Regions from separate parts of the Nocardioides cavernae genome, predicted to be linked through region 2. Evidence: predicted binding sites of a transcription regulator. Region 2 holds the regulator's gene; each other region holds the start of a gene.
The links. The regulator LexA, encoded in region 2, represses DNA repair genes until DNA is damaged. The targets are predictions, from matches to a motif close to TCGAACANNTGTTCGA.

Region 1 (4,093 bases), 1.9 Mb from region 2:
ATGGGTGCGAGTCCGCATGACGCAGGCACGCGGCACCCGATCGGCCCCGGTCTCAGAAGTCGGGGTGCGGCTCGTCGTCCTCCGCCTCGCCGAGCGCCTCACGGACGACCGAGAACGCGAGGCCGGCCGCGTAGCCCTTGCGGGCCAGCAGCCCGGCCAGGCGGCGGGTGGCCACCTGGCGGTCGAGGCCGCGCATGGAGCGCAGCTTCTTGTCGACGAGCGCGCGGGCGGCCGCACGCTGGTCGGCCTCGTCGATCTGCTCCAGCGCGGTCTTCGAGTCCTCGTCGTCGATGCCCTTGCGGCGCAGCTCCTGGGCCAGGGCTCGGGGGGCCAGCCCCCGGCTGCGGTGCCGGCTCTCGACCCACTGCCGGGCGTAGGCGGCGTCGTCGATCAGGCCGACCTCGGTGAAGCGGTCGAGCAGCTCGCCGGCGAGCTCGTCGGGCACGCCTCGCTTGGCCAGCTTGTCGGCCAGCTCCTTGCGAGAACGTGCCTGACCGGTGAGGGTGTCGAGCAGGATCTTGCGGGCGACGGCCTCGGGGTCAGCCTCGAGCTCCGCCGCCGCGGCTTCCTCCCGGGCGAGCCTGGCTGCCTCGCGCTCCTCCCAGGTGCGGGTCGCCTTCCGACCACCCTTGCGGCCCTCACGGCGACCGGCGCCCGCGCGCCCGCCGCGGGGACGGGCCGGACGTGGCTCGACCGGCGTGGATGGGGTGTCCCCCACCCACGCCTCCACTCCGAGCCCGACGTCACCGACCCAGTCGGGTGCGGGACGATTCTCTTCGTTCATCGACCGGTCTCGACACGCATCATCGACCTCGCAGGCTCGCTCGATCGCTTGCTCGACCTGACCGCACCCACGCCGCCCTCTCGTTCCTCGAGGGCGGCTGTGCGATCAGAAGTCATTGACCCCGATGGGCTCGTCGGTCAGGTCGTCGCCGGGCTTGTCCACCGCGGGAGTCACGCCCAGCTTCTCGAGGATGAGCTTCTCGATCTCGTTGGCGAGGTCGGGGTTGTCGCGCAGGAAGTTGCGCGAGTTCTCCTTGCCCTGGCCGAGCTGGTCGCCCTCGTAGGTGTACCAGGCGCCGGCCTTGCGGATCAGGCCCGCCTCGACGCCCACGTCGATGAGACCGCCCTCGCGGCTGATGCCCTTGCCGTACATGATGTCGAACTCGGCCTGCTTGAACGGCGGGGCCACCTTGTTCTTCACGACCTTGACGCGGGTGCGGTTGCCGACCATGTCGGTGCCGTCCTTCAGCGTCTCGATGCGACGCACGTCGAGGCGCACCGAGGAGTAGAACTTCAGGGCGCGACCACCGGTCGTGGTCTCCGGCGAGCCGAACATCACGCCGATCTTCTCGCGCAGCTGGTTGATGAAGATCGCGGTGGTGCCCGAGTTGTTGAGGGCACCGGTCATCTTGCGCAGCGCCTGGCTCATCAGTCGGGCCTGGAGGCCGACGTGGCTGTCGCCCATCTCGCCCTCGATCTCGGCCCGGGGCACGAGCGCGGCCACCGAGTCGATGACGATCAGCGACAGGGCACCGGAGCGGATCAGCATGTCGGCGATCTCGAGCGCCTGCTCACCCGAGTCGGGCTGCGAGACCAGCAGCGCGTCGGTGTCGACGCCGAGGTTCTTCGCGTAGTCGGGGTCGAGCGCGTGCTCGGCGTCGATGAAGGCGACGATGCCGCCGGCTGCCTGGGCGCTGGCCACCGCGTGGAGGGCGACCGTCGTCTTTCCGGAGGACTCCGGACCGTAGATCTCCACGACACGACCGCGCGGCAAGCCGCCCAGCCCGAGGGCCACGTCGAGGGCGATCGACCCCGTGGGGATCACCTCGAGCGGCGCACGCGTCTCGTCGCCCAGTCGCATGACCGAGCCCTTGCCGAACTGCTTCTCCACCTGTGCGAGCGCGGCGTCGAGGGCCTTCTCGCGGTCTGCACCAGCCATAGCTGTGTCCTGTCTTGTCGTCGTGTCGTGTCGTGAGAGGTACGTCTGCGACGCTAGGGCGAGCCACCGACAGTCCCTGATCAGAACGGTCGAACGCTGTGGACAACCTCGCCCCTCGTCGTACCTGTGGATGCACAGTAGCCCGAACAGGTGTTCGACGAGCGCTTCGACACCGGCGTGTCGACGCCGAACCTGCCCCGGGTGCGAGGAACGGCCGGTGCGGCTCAGGAGTGACGGCGGGTAACGGCGCCGGCGACCACGACCGCACCCGCCAGCAGCGCGGCGAACGTCGCCAGCGCGGGGTAGCCCAGCTCGCCGACGATGACCCCGGCGAGGGCTCCTCCCCCGGCGGCGGTGAGCGCCATCGCCATGTCGGAGGTGCCCTGCACGTCGGTGCGCGCCTCGATGGGCGTGCGGTCGGCGATGACCGTCGACGCGGCGACCGTCGCGCAGGACCAGCCGAGGCCGAGGAGGAACAGCCCCGCGAAGATCTGCCACGAGGTGCCCTGCGGGGACAGGCCGCACAGCGCGAGCGACACCAGCAGCACCACTCCCCCGGTGACCAGGACGGCCGACCGGCCGAAGCGGTCGGCGGCCCAGCCGACGAGCGGCGAGAAGGCGAACATGCCGAGCACGTGGATCGAGATGACGAACCCGATGACCTCGAGGTGCGCGCCGCCGTGCTCCATGTGGAGCGGCGTCATGATCATCACGGTCACCATCGCCGCGTGGGTGCAGGCCATCGCCACCACTGCGGCCCCGACGGCCGGCACGTCGCGCACCACCGCGGCGAAGCGGCTCCACGACCGGCCCCGCGGCTCGGGACCTGCGCTCGGCACGACCCCGGCCGTCTCCTGGGCGAGGAGCAACGGGTCGGGCCGCAGCCGCCACCACACCCACCCGGCCGCGACGACCAGGACGACGGCGCCGATGGCGAAGCCACCGGTCAGCTCGGGCACGCCCATGGAGCGGGCGACGCTCGCTCCGACGCCGGTGAGGTTGGGGCCGGCGACGGCTCCGACGGTGGTCGCCCACACGACGACCGACAGGGCACGGGCGCGGTGCTCCTCGGTCGCCAGGTCGGTCGCGGCGTAGCGCGACCCGTTGTTGACCGCCGTGGTGGCTCCCAGCATGAGCGCTCCGAGGAGCAGCACCGCCATGGAGTCGACGACGCCGGCGACGACGGCCAGGACCGCACCGGTCGCCCCGATGAGGTAGCCCGCGACCAGGCCGACACGTCGCCCGCGGCGTCGCATGACGCGCGCGAGCCCGTAGGCGGCGGCCGCCGTGCCGAGGACCTGGAAGGTCTGCGCGAGGCCGGCCATCGTCTCGCTGCCGGAGATGTCGCGGGCGAGGAGCGAGGCGGTCGCGACACCGATGGTGACGCCGACCGCGCCGACCGCCTGGGAGACGACGAGGGTGCGGACCGTACGACGCTGGACGTCGGCGACGGTGAGGCCTCCCGCGAGCCGGGTGGTCACCGCTGACTGTCCGGGAGCTCGAGCTGGCGATGCACGGCGGCCCACACCTGCTTGGGCGGCACACCCGCGTCGAGCGCCTCCTGGGTCGTGCGGCCGTCGAGGTCGCGCACGACGGTGAGCTCGGCCCAGGTGCGGGAGTAGGCCCGCCCGAGGGTCTCGTCGAGCCGCGCCCAGAACTCCGTGTGCCTCATGGCGACACCCCATCACGGACCGCCCACAGCTCGAGCCAGGTCTCCCCCCGGTCGCCCCCGAGCCCCTGCCGGACGACGACGTCGCCCCAGCCCGCGCGGCGGACGACGGCCTCGACGGCGGCGGCCTGCCAGTAGGTGAAGTGCCGCGGGCCGTTGATCGTCCCGTGGGTGGACCAGCCCTCGCCGTCGCCCTCCTTGAGCGACATGCACAGCAGGCCACCGGTCCGGGTGACCGCCGCCAGGTGCCCCAGCACGGTGGCCAGGTCGTCCCGCGCGACGTGCAGCAGCGACGCGTTCGCCCACACGGCGTCGTACGGCCCGTCGAGCGAGGACAGGTCGTCGACGAGGGGGTCGAGGTGGTCGCACGTGTGGCCCTGCTCGCGCAGCAGCGCGACGAAGGCGGGCGTGACGTCGGTGCGCCGCACGGCGAGGCCGAGCTGCTCCATCAGCAGCGCGTCACGACCGCCACCCGACCCGAT
Region 2 (4,093 bases):
CCACCAGCCGGGGTCGAAGCGGCTGATGGAGGCCTCACACGTCAGTCGGAGACGACTGGGACGCGGAGCTTCTGGCCGGCCGCGAGGCCGGCGGACTCGAGGGCGTTGAGCCGCTCGATCTCGCTCATCATGGAGCGGACGTCGCCGTCGGTGGCGATCTCGCTGGCGATCCCCCACAGCGTGTCGCCGGGCGCGACCTGGACGATCTCGGTGGGGGCCGGCTGGCCGGCCTCGCCGGTGCCGACCGCGCCACCGGCGAGCATGAACGCCACGCCGAGGACGAGGAACAGCGACGTCAGGAAGACCGCCAGGCGGCCGCGACGGGTCAGACGGACCGTCGAGCGGGCACGCGGGATGGCGGTGAAAGCGGGGGCAAGGCTGAGGGTGCTCATGGTGGCCTCCTGGGGAAGTTCAGCCGGTCGTGTTCTGTCGAGCGAATGTCTAGTCGGACCCACCGACAGTGGCCTTGGCCACCGGGTGTCGATCAGATGTTCGATCGAACGTGTGTACGACGTTAGAGCACGTGTTCGAACAACTCAAGCACCTTGTCGAACAAATGTTCGGCGTGTTCGAACGGACCGTCAGCGGCGCTTCATGGCCCGTCGCCCCTGGGCAGCGAAGAGCCCGGCCGCGTGCTGCATCAACCCGGGCGCGAGCGCCGAGCCGCGGACGACTCCCCCGCGCCAGCCCGGCACCGCCCGTACGACGCGCCGAGATCCGACCAGTGCGACAGCCGCGGCCGCGACGTCGGACACGTCAAGGATCGGGCCGCCGGAGTACACCAGCTGCGAGCCGAGGCCGGACGGGTCCTGGGCGGCGAGCATCGCGGTGTCGACCCCGTCGGGGCACAGGGCGTGGACCCGCACGCGACGCGGGGTCTCGGCGTTGACGGAGGTGGAGAGCGAGACGACCGCGGCCTTCGTGGCGGCGTACATGCTGTAGCCCGGCACGGGCCCGAGGCCCGCGAGCGAGGCGATGTTGACGACGTCCCCGCCGGCTGCGCCGAACGCCGCGAGCGCCGCGCGGGTGCCCCACGTCGTACCCAGCAGGTTGACCTCGACCAGCCGGCGCACCTGCTCCTCCGAGAGGTCGGCGAGAGCTCCGTCGTCACCGACACCGGCGTTGTTGAACCACGCGCTCAGCTCGCCGTGCCGCACAGCCTCCTCGACGACAAGACGGTGAGACGAGGGATCGCGTACGTCCTGGGCGAGGCCGGCGACCGCGCCGATCTCCGCCGCCGTCGCGGCGGCCGCCCGGCCGTCGAGGTCACCAATGACGACGCGGTGCCCGCGGGCGACCATCAGCTCGGCGATCCCGCGCCCGATCCCACGGGCCCCACCCGTCACGACACAAGAGGAAGGAGAGTTGGTCGACATGCCCGGACACTAGCGACACGCGGCTTCGAACAGGTGTTTGATCCTGTGGCGTCCCGAGGTCTACGGTGGGCGCACCAGATCCTCCCTGTCCAGCCGCGGACGGAGGGGTCGACGCAAGTGGAGGACGCATGGCCAAGCAGGACGACAAGAACGTCATCGAGATGCCCGACGGCCCCCCGGACGCCACCGGCCTGACCCCGCGCCAGCAGCGGGTGCTCGCCACGATCAAGGACTCGATCGAGACCAAGGGCTACCCGCCCTCGATGCGTGAGATCGGCCAGGCCGTCGGCCTCACCTCGTCGTCCAGCGTCGCCCACCAGCTCCGCGTGCTCGAGGGCAAGGGCTTCCTCAAGCGCGACCCCAACCGCCCCCGCGCCCTCGAGGTGTTCCTGCCCGAGGTGATGGCTGCGCGGCGCAGCATGTCGAGCAACGACGAGACGTCCTACGACGAGACCGGCATCGGCGACGCCAACCCCGTCGCCACCAACGTCCCGGTCGTCGGCCGCATCGCCGCCGGTGGCCCGATCCTCGCCGAGGAGCAGGTCACCGACGTGTTCCCGCTGCCCAAGCAGCTCGTCGGCGAGGGCACCCTCTTCCTCCTCGAGGTCTCCGGTGACTCGATGGTCGACGCGGCGATCTGCAACGGCGACTACGTCGTCATCCGCCAGGAGCAGACCGCCGAGAACGGCCAGATCGTCGCGGCGATGATCGAGGGCGAGGCGACCGTCAAGACGTTCCAGCGCAAGGACGGCCACGTGTGGCTGCTCCCCCACAACGACGCCTACGACCCGATCCCGGGCGACAACGCCACGATCCTCGGCGTCGTGACGGCGGTGCTCCGCAGCCTCTGACGAGCAGCGAGAGGCGCGCCGACCAGCCAGGGTGCACGATGGCGGCATGAGCAACGTCGAGCAGTCCTATGACTACGTCATCGTCGGTGCGGGGGTAGCTGCGGCAAGCGCCGTGAAGGGCATCCGTTCGCAGGACGGGGCCGGCCGCATCGCCGTCCTCGGCTCCGAGCCCGACAAGCCGGTCTACCGGCCCGTCCTGACCAAGGACCTCTGGCTCAAGGACGACGAGACCCTCGAGGGTTCCTCGCTCGCTGGCGACCTCGACGACGACGCCGCCGTCGACCTGGTCACCGACACCACGGTGACCGAGATCGACCCCGGCGCGCACGTCGTACGCCTCGCCGACGGCAGCAGCGTCGGCTACGGCAAGCTGCTGCTCGCCACCGGCGCCGAGCCCCGCGTGCTCGCCGTCGACCCCGGACCGCGGGTCATCTACTACCGCACCGCCGCCGACTACCAGCGGCTGCGCGCCGTCGCCACCGAGGGCAGCCACGTCGCGGTCATCGGCGGTGGCTACATCGGCTCGGAGATCACCTCCGCCCTCGTGCAGAACGGCGTGCAGGTCACCCTCGTGCTCGACCTCGAGGACGTGCAGGAGCAGATGTTCCCCCGCGCCCTCGCCGCCACCCTCACCAAGGCGTTCGCCGACCGCGGCGTGACCGTCGTGCACGGCTCGGTGGAGGGCGGCCAGGAGGACGACGGCGGCGTACGGATCCGCCTCGGCGACGGCACCTCCATCACCGCCGACGCAGCCGTGATCGGCGTCGGCGTCCTCCCGCGCACGGGCCTCGCCGAGGCCGCCGGGCTCGAGGTCGACAACGGCGTCGTGGTGGACGAGCACCTGCGCACCAGCGACGCGGACGTGTACGCCGCGGGCGACGTCGCGTCGTACCCCGACGCCCTCCTCGGGCGCCGCCGCGTCGAGCACGTCGACCACGCCGAGAAGTCCGGCGAGCACGCCGGCAAGGTGATGGCCGGCGCCGACGAGGCCTACGGCTACACGCCCTTCTTCTGGTCCGACATCCTCGACTACGGCTACGAGGCCGTCGGCGAGACCAGCAGCCGGCTCGACATGGTGGAGGACTGGAAGGACGGCGAGATCGGCACCGGCGTCGTCTACTACCTGAAGTCGGGGCAGGTCCGCGGCGTGCTGCTGTGGAACGTCTGGGACAGCGTCGACAAGGCCCGCGCGCTCATCGAGGAGACCAGCGAGACCCCCATCCCCGACCCGGAGTCGCTGCGGGGGCGCATCCCGTTCGGGTGAGGGAGGGGCGCGGTCCGTGTAGCCTCGCGGCGATGTCTGCCGCCGGCCCCGACGCTCCGCCTCCGGAGCTCTTCCGCACCCGTCCGGGCAACCGGCGCCGGCTGACTCCTGACGCCCAGGCCGAGGTCGACCGGCTGGCCGCAGCAGGCGAGGCGTCCGCGTGGCTCAGCCCGCTGGCGTACAACCTCACGATCAGCCACAGCCATCGGTTCGTCTGGTACCGCGTGGCCAAGGTCGCGACGCGCACGATCCGCCACCACTGCGAAACGCACGGCATGAGCATGGACGTCGACCACGCGATGCGGGTGCGCTACCCGCTGGCGAGCTTCGCCGACTACTTCACCTTCGCCTTCGTGCGCGACCCGCTGGATCGCTTCGTCTCCGCGTGGCACGACAAGGTCATCGACAACAACTACTACGACTTCGACCCGGCCACCCACGAGCGGATGCAGGTGGTCGAGGAGTTCGCGCGCTGGACCGCAGCGCAGGACCTGTCCGCCGTTCCCGGCACCGACCAGCACCTCACCCTGCAGAGCCGGATGATCGACCTCAACCGGGTCGACTTCGTGGGTCGGCTGGAGACGTTCGACCGGGACTTCGCC
Region 3 (4,093 bases), 3.2 Mb from region 2:
TCAGACCTCAACGGCGCCGCCGACTACCGCCAGCACCTCGCGCGGGTGCTGACGGGCCGGGCCGTGCTCAAGGCGGCGGGTGTGTAGATGGAGCTGAGCCACCGCTTCACCGTCCCGATCGGCGTCGAGGAGACCTGGGCGCACTTCAACGACATCGCCTCGGTCGCCGAGTGCTTCCCGGGCGCCCAGGTGACGGAGGCCGACGAGGAGTCGTTCTCCGGGTCGGTGAAGGTCAAGCTCGGCCCGATCGCGCTGCTGTACAACGGCAGCGGCACGTTCGTGGAGAAGGACGCCGAGGCCCACCGCTTCGTCGTCGACGCGAAGGGCAAGGACAAGCGCGGCAACGGCACGGCGGGCGCGAAGGTCACGGTGTCGATGGCCGAGGCCGGCGGCTCGACCGACGTGTCGGTGGAGACCGACCTGGCCATCACCGGCAAGCCGGCGCAGTTCGGGCGCGGGGTGATGCAGGACGTCTCCGACAAGCTGCTCGGGCAGTTCGTCGCCTGCCTCGAGCAGCGGCTCGCCGGTCCCGTCGAGTCGACCGACTCGTCGCCGGAGGCCGCGTCTCTGATGGGTGGCGAGGCGAGCGATGCGGGGGTGGACGATCCTGCCGCGCCCGCAACACCCGCGCCGCCGGCACCGCCCGCCCCGCCGAAGCCGCCGCCGCGGGAGCCCGAGGCGCTCGACCTCGGCAGTGCGGTGCTCCCGGTGCTCGCGAAGTCGTACTGGAAGCAGGCGCTGGCCGCCCTCGTCGTGCTGGTGCTGCTGCGGCGGCTGCTCAAGCGTTGACGCTCGACCGCGGCCGGCTACGCCGAGTTGAGCACGGCGTACGCGGCGAAGACGGCGCAGCCCGAGATGATCGCCAGGGAGCAGCCAGCGGCGACCGCCGCAGCCGCCGACCAGCGACGCCGGACCAAGCTGAAGAGCATCACGAGCAACGCCGCGCCCAGCACGCTCAGCAGCGCCCACTCCTCGAAGTCGGTGCTCGACCATGCGCCCCCGCGTGACCGGTCGTCGACCAGGAACCATGCCACCAGCGAGACCGACGCCTGGACGACGAAGGCCGTGGGGACGAGTCGACTCGCAGGTGGCCACACCGGGGCGCGGCCCTCGGTCTGGAACGACATGGGCGTCAGTATGCCCGGCTAGAAGACGTTGAGCGGGCGGAACTGGACCGACATCCGCGGTCCGGAGTGGGCGACCTTGGGCACGGCGTGCTCCCAGGTGCGCTGGCACGACCCGCCCATCACGACCAGGTCGCCGTGGCCCATGGTCAGCGCGATCGACGCACCCCCGCCCCGCGGGCGAAGCAGCAGCCGGCGGGGGTCGCCGACGCTCACGATGGCGACCATGGTGTCGGCGGTGCGGCCGCGGCCGATCGTGTCGCCGTGCCACGCGACGGAGTCGCGACCGTCGCGGTAGTAGCAGCATCCGGCGGTCACGAACGGCTCGCCCAGCTCGGGGAGATAGTGCTCGCTGAGCGCCGTGCGCGCCTGTGTGAGCGCGGGATGGGGGAGCGGGTCGGCGGCGAGGTAGGTGTGCACCAACCGCGGCACGTCGACCACGGAGTCGTACATCTCGCGCCGCTCGGCCCGCCAGGGCACGCGATCGACCAGTGCGGAAAACACGGCGTCGGGGTCGCAGAGCCAGTTGCGCTGGACGTCGACCCACGCTCCGTGGGACAGCCGTTGACGCTCCGGCGACAGCACCGTGGAATCCGCGGTGTCGTCGGCGAAGAGGGACGTCTGGAAGTCCACGAGTCCCATGGTACGCGATGTGTCGAACATCCGTTCGAACATCAAGAAATTGTCAAGGCTTTGCCACAGGCTTGGTCAATTTGCAGACTGCCGGTCCAGCCCAGTCCTAGCCTGAGTGCCATGGACCCCGTGGAGCTCGTCGTCCCGCGCCAGCGGGCGCTGAAGCACGTCCAGGTGCGCGAGCACGTGCGGGGCCTCATCGAGACCCAGCCGCCCGGTTCTGCGGCTCCGTCCGAGCGTGAGCTCGTGGCCCGTTTCGGCGTGGCACGGATGACCGTACGCCAGGCGCTCGACGCCCTCGTCGCCGAGGGTCTCCTCGAGCGGATCCCGGGCCGTGGCACCTTCGTCGCCCAGCCGCCCCGGACCTCCGGCCGGCTCACCTCGTTCACCGAGGAGATCCGCCGCCGCGGGATGCTGCCGGAGTCGCAGACGCTCCTCGCCCGCGTGGAGCAGGCCGGCCCCGGCGTCGCGAGGGCGCTCGACATCTCGCCCGGTGACCCCGTGCTCCACTGGCGCCGGCTGCGCCGCGCCGACCAGGCCATCGTGTGCGTGGAGGACGCCTACCTCAACGAGGTGCTGCTGCCGGGCTTCCTCCAGCACGGCACCCCCACCAGTCTCTACGAGGCCCTCGGCGCCAGGGGTCTGCGCCCGACCGAGGTCGAGGACTCCATCAGCGCCGACCGGGCGAGCGCCGACGAGGCCGCGATCCTCGAGGTCGACGAGGGCGACCCGGTGCTGCGCCACGCGCGCCGTGCCGTGTCCGACGGCCGCATCGTCGAGGTCTCGCGCACCTGCTACCGACACGACCGCTTCACGGTCTACCTCCAGCTCAACGACCGCTGAGGCCCGCGAGCTCGCGCTCGAGGTTCGCCCGCGCGGCGTCCTCCCACAGCTCGCGCGCGTGCGAGGTGCTGAAGAGGTGCGCCCGGGCGACCAGGTCGCGCAGCACCGCTGCCCGGCCGGCCCGGAAGTCGTCGTCGCCGACGTGCGCGAAGTCAGCCCGCACCCCGGCCACGTAGGCGTCGTACCGCCAGCGAGGCGCGGCGAGGATGCCCAGGTCGGCGTCGCTGAGCGCGGCCCCTGCCGGGTCGTCCCCGGCCGGGCGGTGCTCGACGGTCATCCGCACCAGCCGCGCCACCTCGTCGGCCCGGGTCGCCGGCAGCGCATCCTCGGCCCAGCGCGCGGAGCGTTCCTCGTCGTCGTCGGCCCCGTCGTAGACGGCGTCGTGGAACCAGGCCGCGAGGGCGACGAGGGTGCGGTCGAACGGGACGCCCGCCGCGGCGAGCACGTCGAGCCGGTCGAGCACCTCCTCGAGGTGGCGCAGGTCGTGGTAGCCCGCCCGGTCCCAGGCCGCCAGCAGGTCGTCGCGCAGCGCGTGGTGGTCGGGCAGCGGCCAGCGGTCGACGAGGCTCACCGCTGGGTCGCCTCGTGCAGCTCGCGCGCCTCGGCGTGGCCGGAGGCCATCGCCCACCGGATCGTGCGGGTGGCTGCGGCTCCGAGCACGCGGTCGGTCACCGGGGGCACGCGCGGGAGCCGCAGCTCGCGGCGCGCGCTGGCCGGCAGCAGGCCGATGGCGGCCGAGGCGAGCGCGAGGTAGCCGGGGCGTGCGGCGGCCGGCAGGTCGGGGTGCAGCAGCAGGAAGCGGATCGCCTCGTGGGCGGCTGGTGTCCCGCGGAGCTCGGGGGCGTACGCCGCCAGGGTCCCGCACAGGTCCTCCTCGGACCGCGGGGCGTCGACCACGCCGAGGTGCCCGGCTGCGACGGCGGTCTGGGCGACGTACTCGTCGCGCTCCGCCCCGGTGAGGGGTCGGTGGCCGTATCGGTCGTGCGCGACGAGGAAGCTGTGGATCTCGGCGGCGTGCACCCAGCCGAGCAGGTGCGGGTCGGAGGCGGCGTACGACGTGCCGTCGGGCATCGTGCCGGTCACCGACTCGTGCGCGCGCTGGACGGCGCGGATCATCTGCAGGGCATCCTGCTCGGCGCCGAAGGTGGTCATCGCGATGTAGGTCGAGACCTGCGCGAGCCGTCCCCACATGTCGCCGCGGTAGCCGGAGTGGTCGGCCACGCCCTGCATCGCGGCCGGGTGCAGGGACTGGAGCATGATCGCGCGGATGCCGCCGACGAACATCGAGGCGTCGCCGTGGACCCGGCCGATGGGGGAGTCGGGGGCGAACCAGCGCGGGCCCGGTGTGCCGTGGACGCGCTGGCGGTTGCGCGGGCCGTCGGGGCCGGCGACCTTGCGGAAGAGCTCGGCGCCGAGGCGGTCACGGAGGGTCACGTGGTCGAGGCTAGCCAAGGGGCCAGAAGCAGCCCGGTCGTGGCGCGCGCTGGCTTTGA

Region 1: the regulator LexA is predicted to act here: its motif matches at 2,085-2,100, upstream of recA (recombinase RecA).
Region 3: the regulator LexA is predicted to act here: its motif matches at 1,780-1,795, upstream of JOD65_RS21605 (alpha-ketoglutarate-dependent dioxygenase AlkB).

Annotation. Positions count from the first base shown of each region.
Region 1 is NZ_JAFBCA010000001.1:3,336,334-3,340,426, forward strand. Features, by position in the region: gene JOD65_RS15660 (regulatory protein RecX) at 53-784, opposite strand; gene recA (recombinase RecA) at 890-1,942, opposite strand; gene JOD65_RS15670 (MFS transporter) at 2,167-3,423, opposite strand; gene JOD65_RS15675 (DUF3046 domain-containing protein) at 3,420-3,614, opposite strand; gene JOD65_RS15680 (class I SAM-dependent methyltransferase) at 3,611-4,093, opposite strand, start outside.
Region 2 is NZ_JAFBCA010000001.1:1,403,424-1,407,516, reverse strand. Features, by position in the region: gene JOD65_RS06560 (LysM peptidoglycan-binding domain-containing protein) at 42-392, opposite strand; gene JOD65_RS06555 (SDR family NAD(P)-dependent oxidoreductase) at 582-1,376, opposite strand; gene lexA (transcriptional repressor LexA) at 1,505-2,227, shown strand; gene JOD65_RS06545 (NAD(P)/FAD-dependent oxidoreductase) at 2,274-3,491, shown strand; gene JOD65_RS06540 (sulfotransferase family 2 domain-containing protein) at 3,524-4,093, shown strand, end outside.
Region 3 is NZ_JAFBCA010000001.1:4,577,935-4,582,027, reverse strand. Features, by position in the region: gene JOD65_RS21620 (FAD binding domain-containing protein) at 1-87, shown strand, start outside; gene JOD65_RS21615 (SRPBCC family protein) at 88-789, shown strand; gene JOD65_RS21610 (hypothetical protein) at 807-1,127, opposite strand; gene JOD65_RS21605 (alpha-ketoglutarate-dependent dioxygenase AlkB) at 1,146-1,766, opposite strand; gene JOD65_RS21600 (GntR family transcriptional regulator) at 1,878-2,600, shown strand; gene JOD65_RS21595 (HD domain-containing protein) at 2,587-3,171, opposite strand; gene JOD65_RS21590 (oxygenase MpaB family protein) at 3,168-4,034, opposite strand.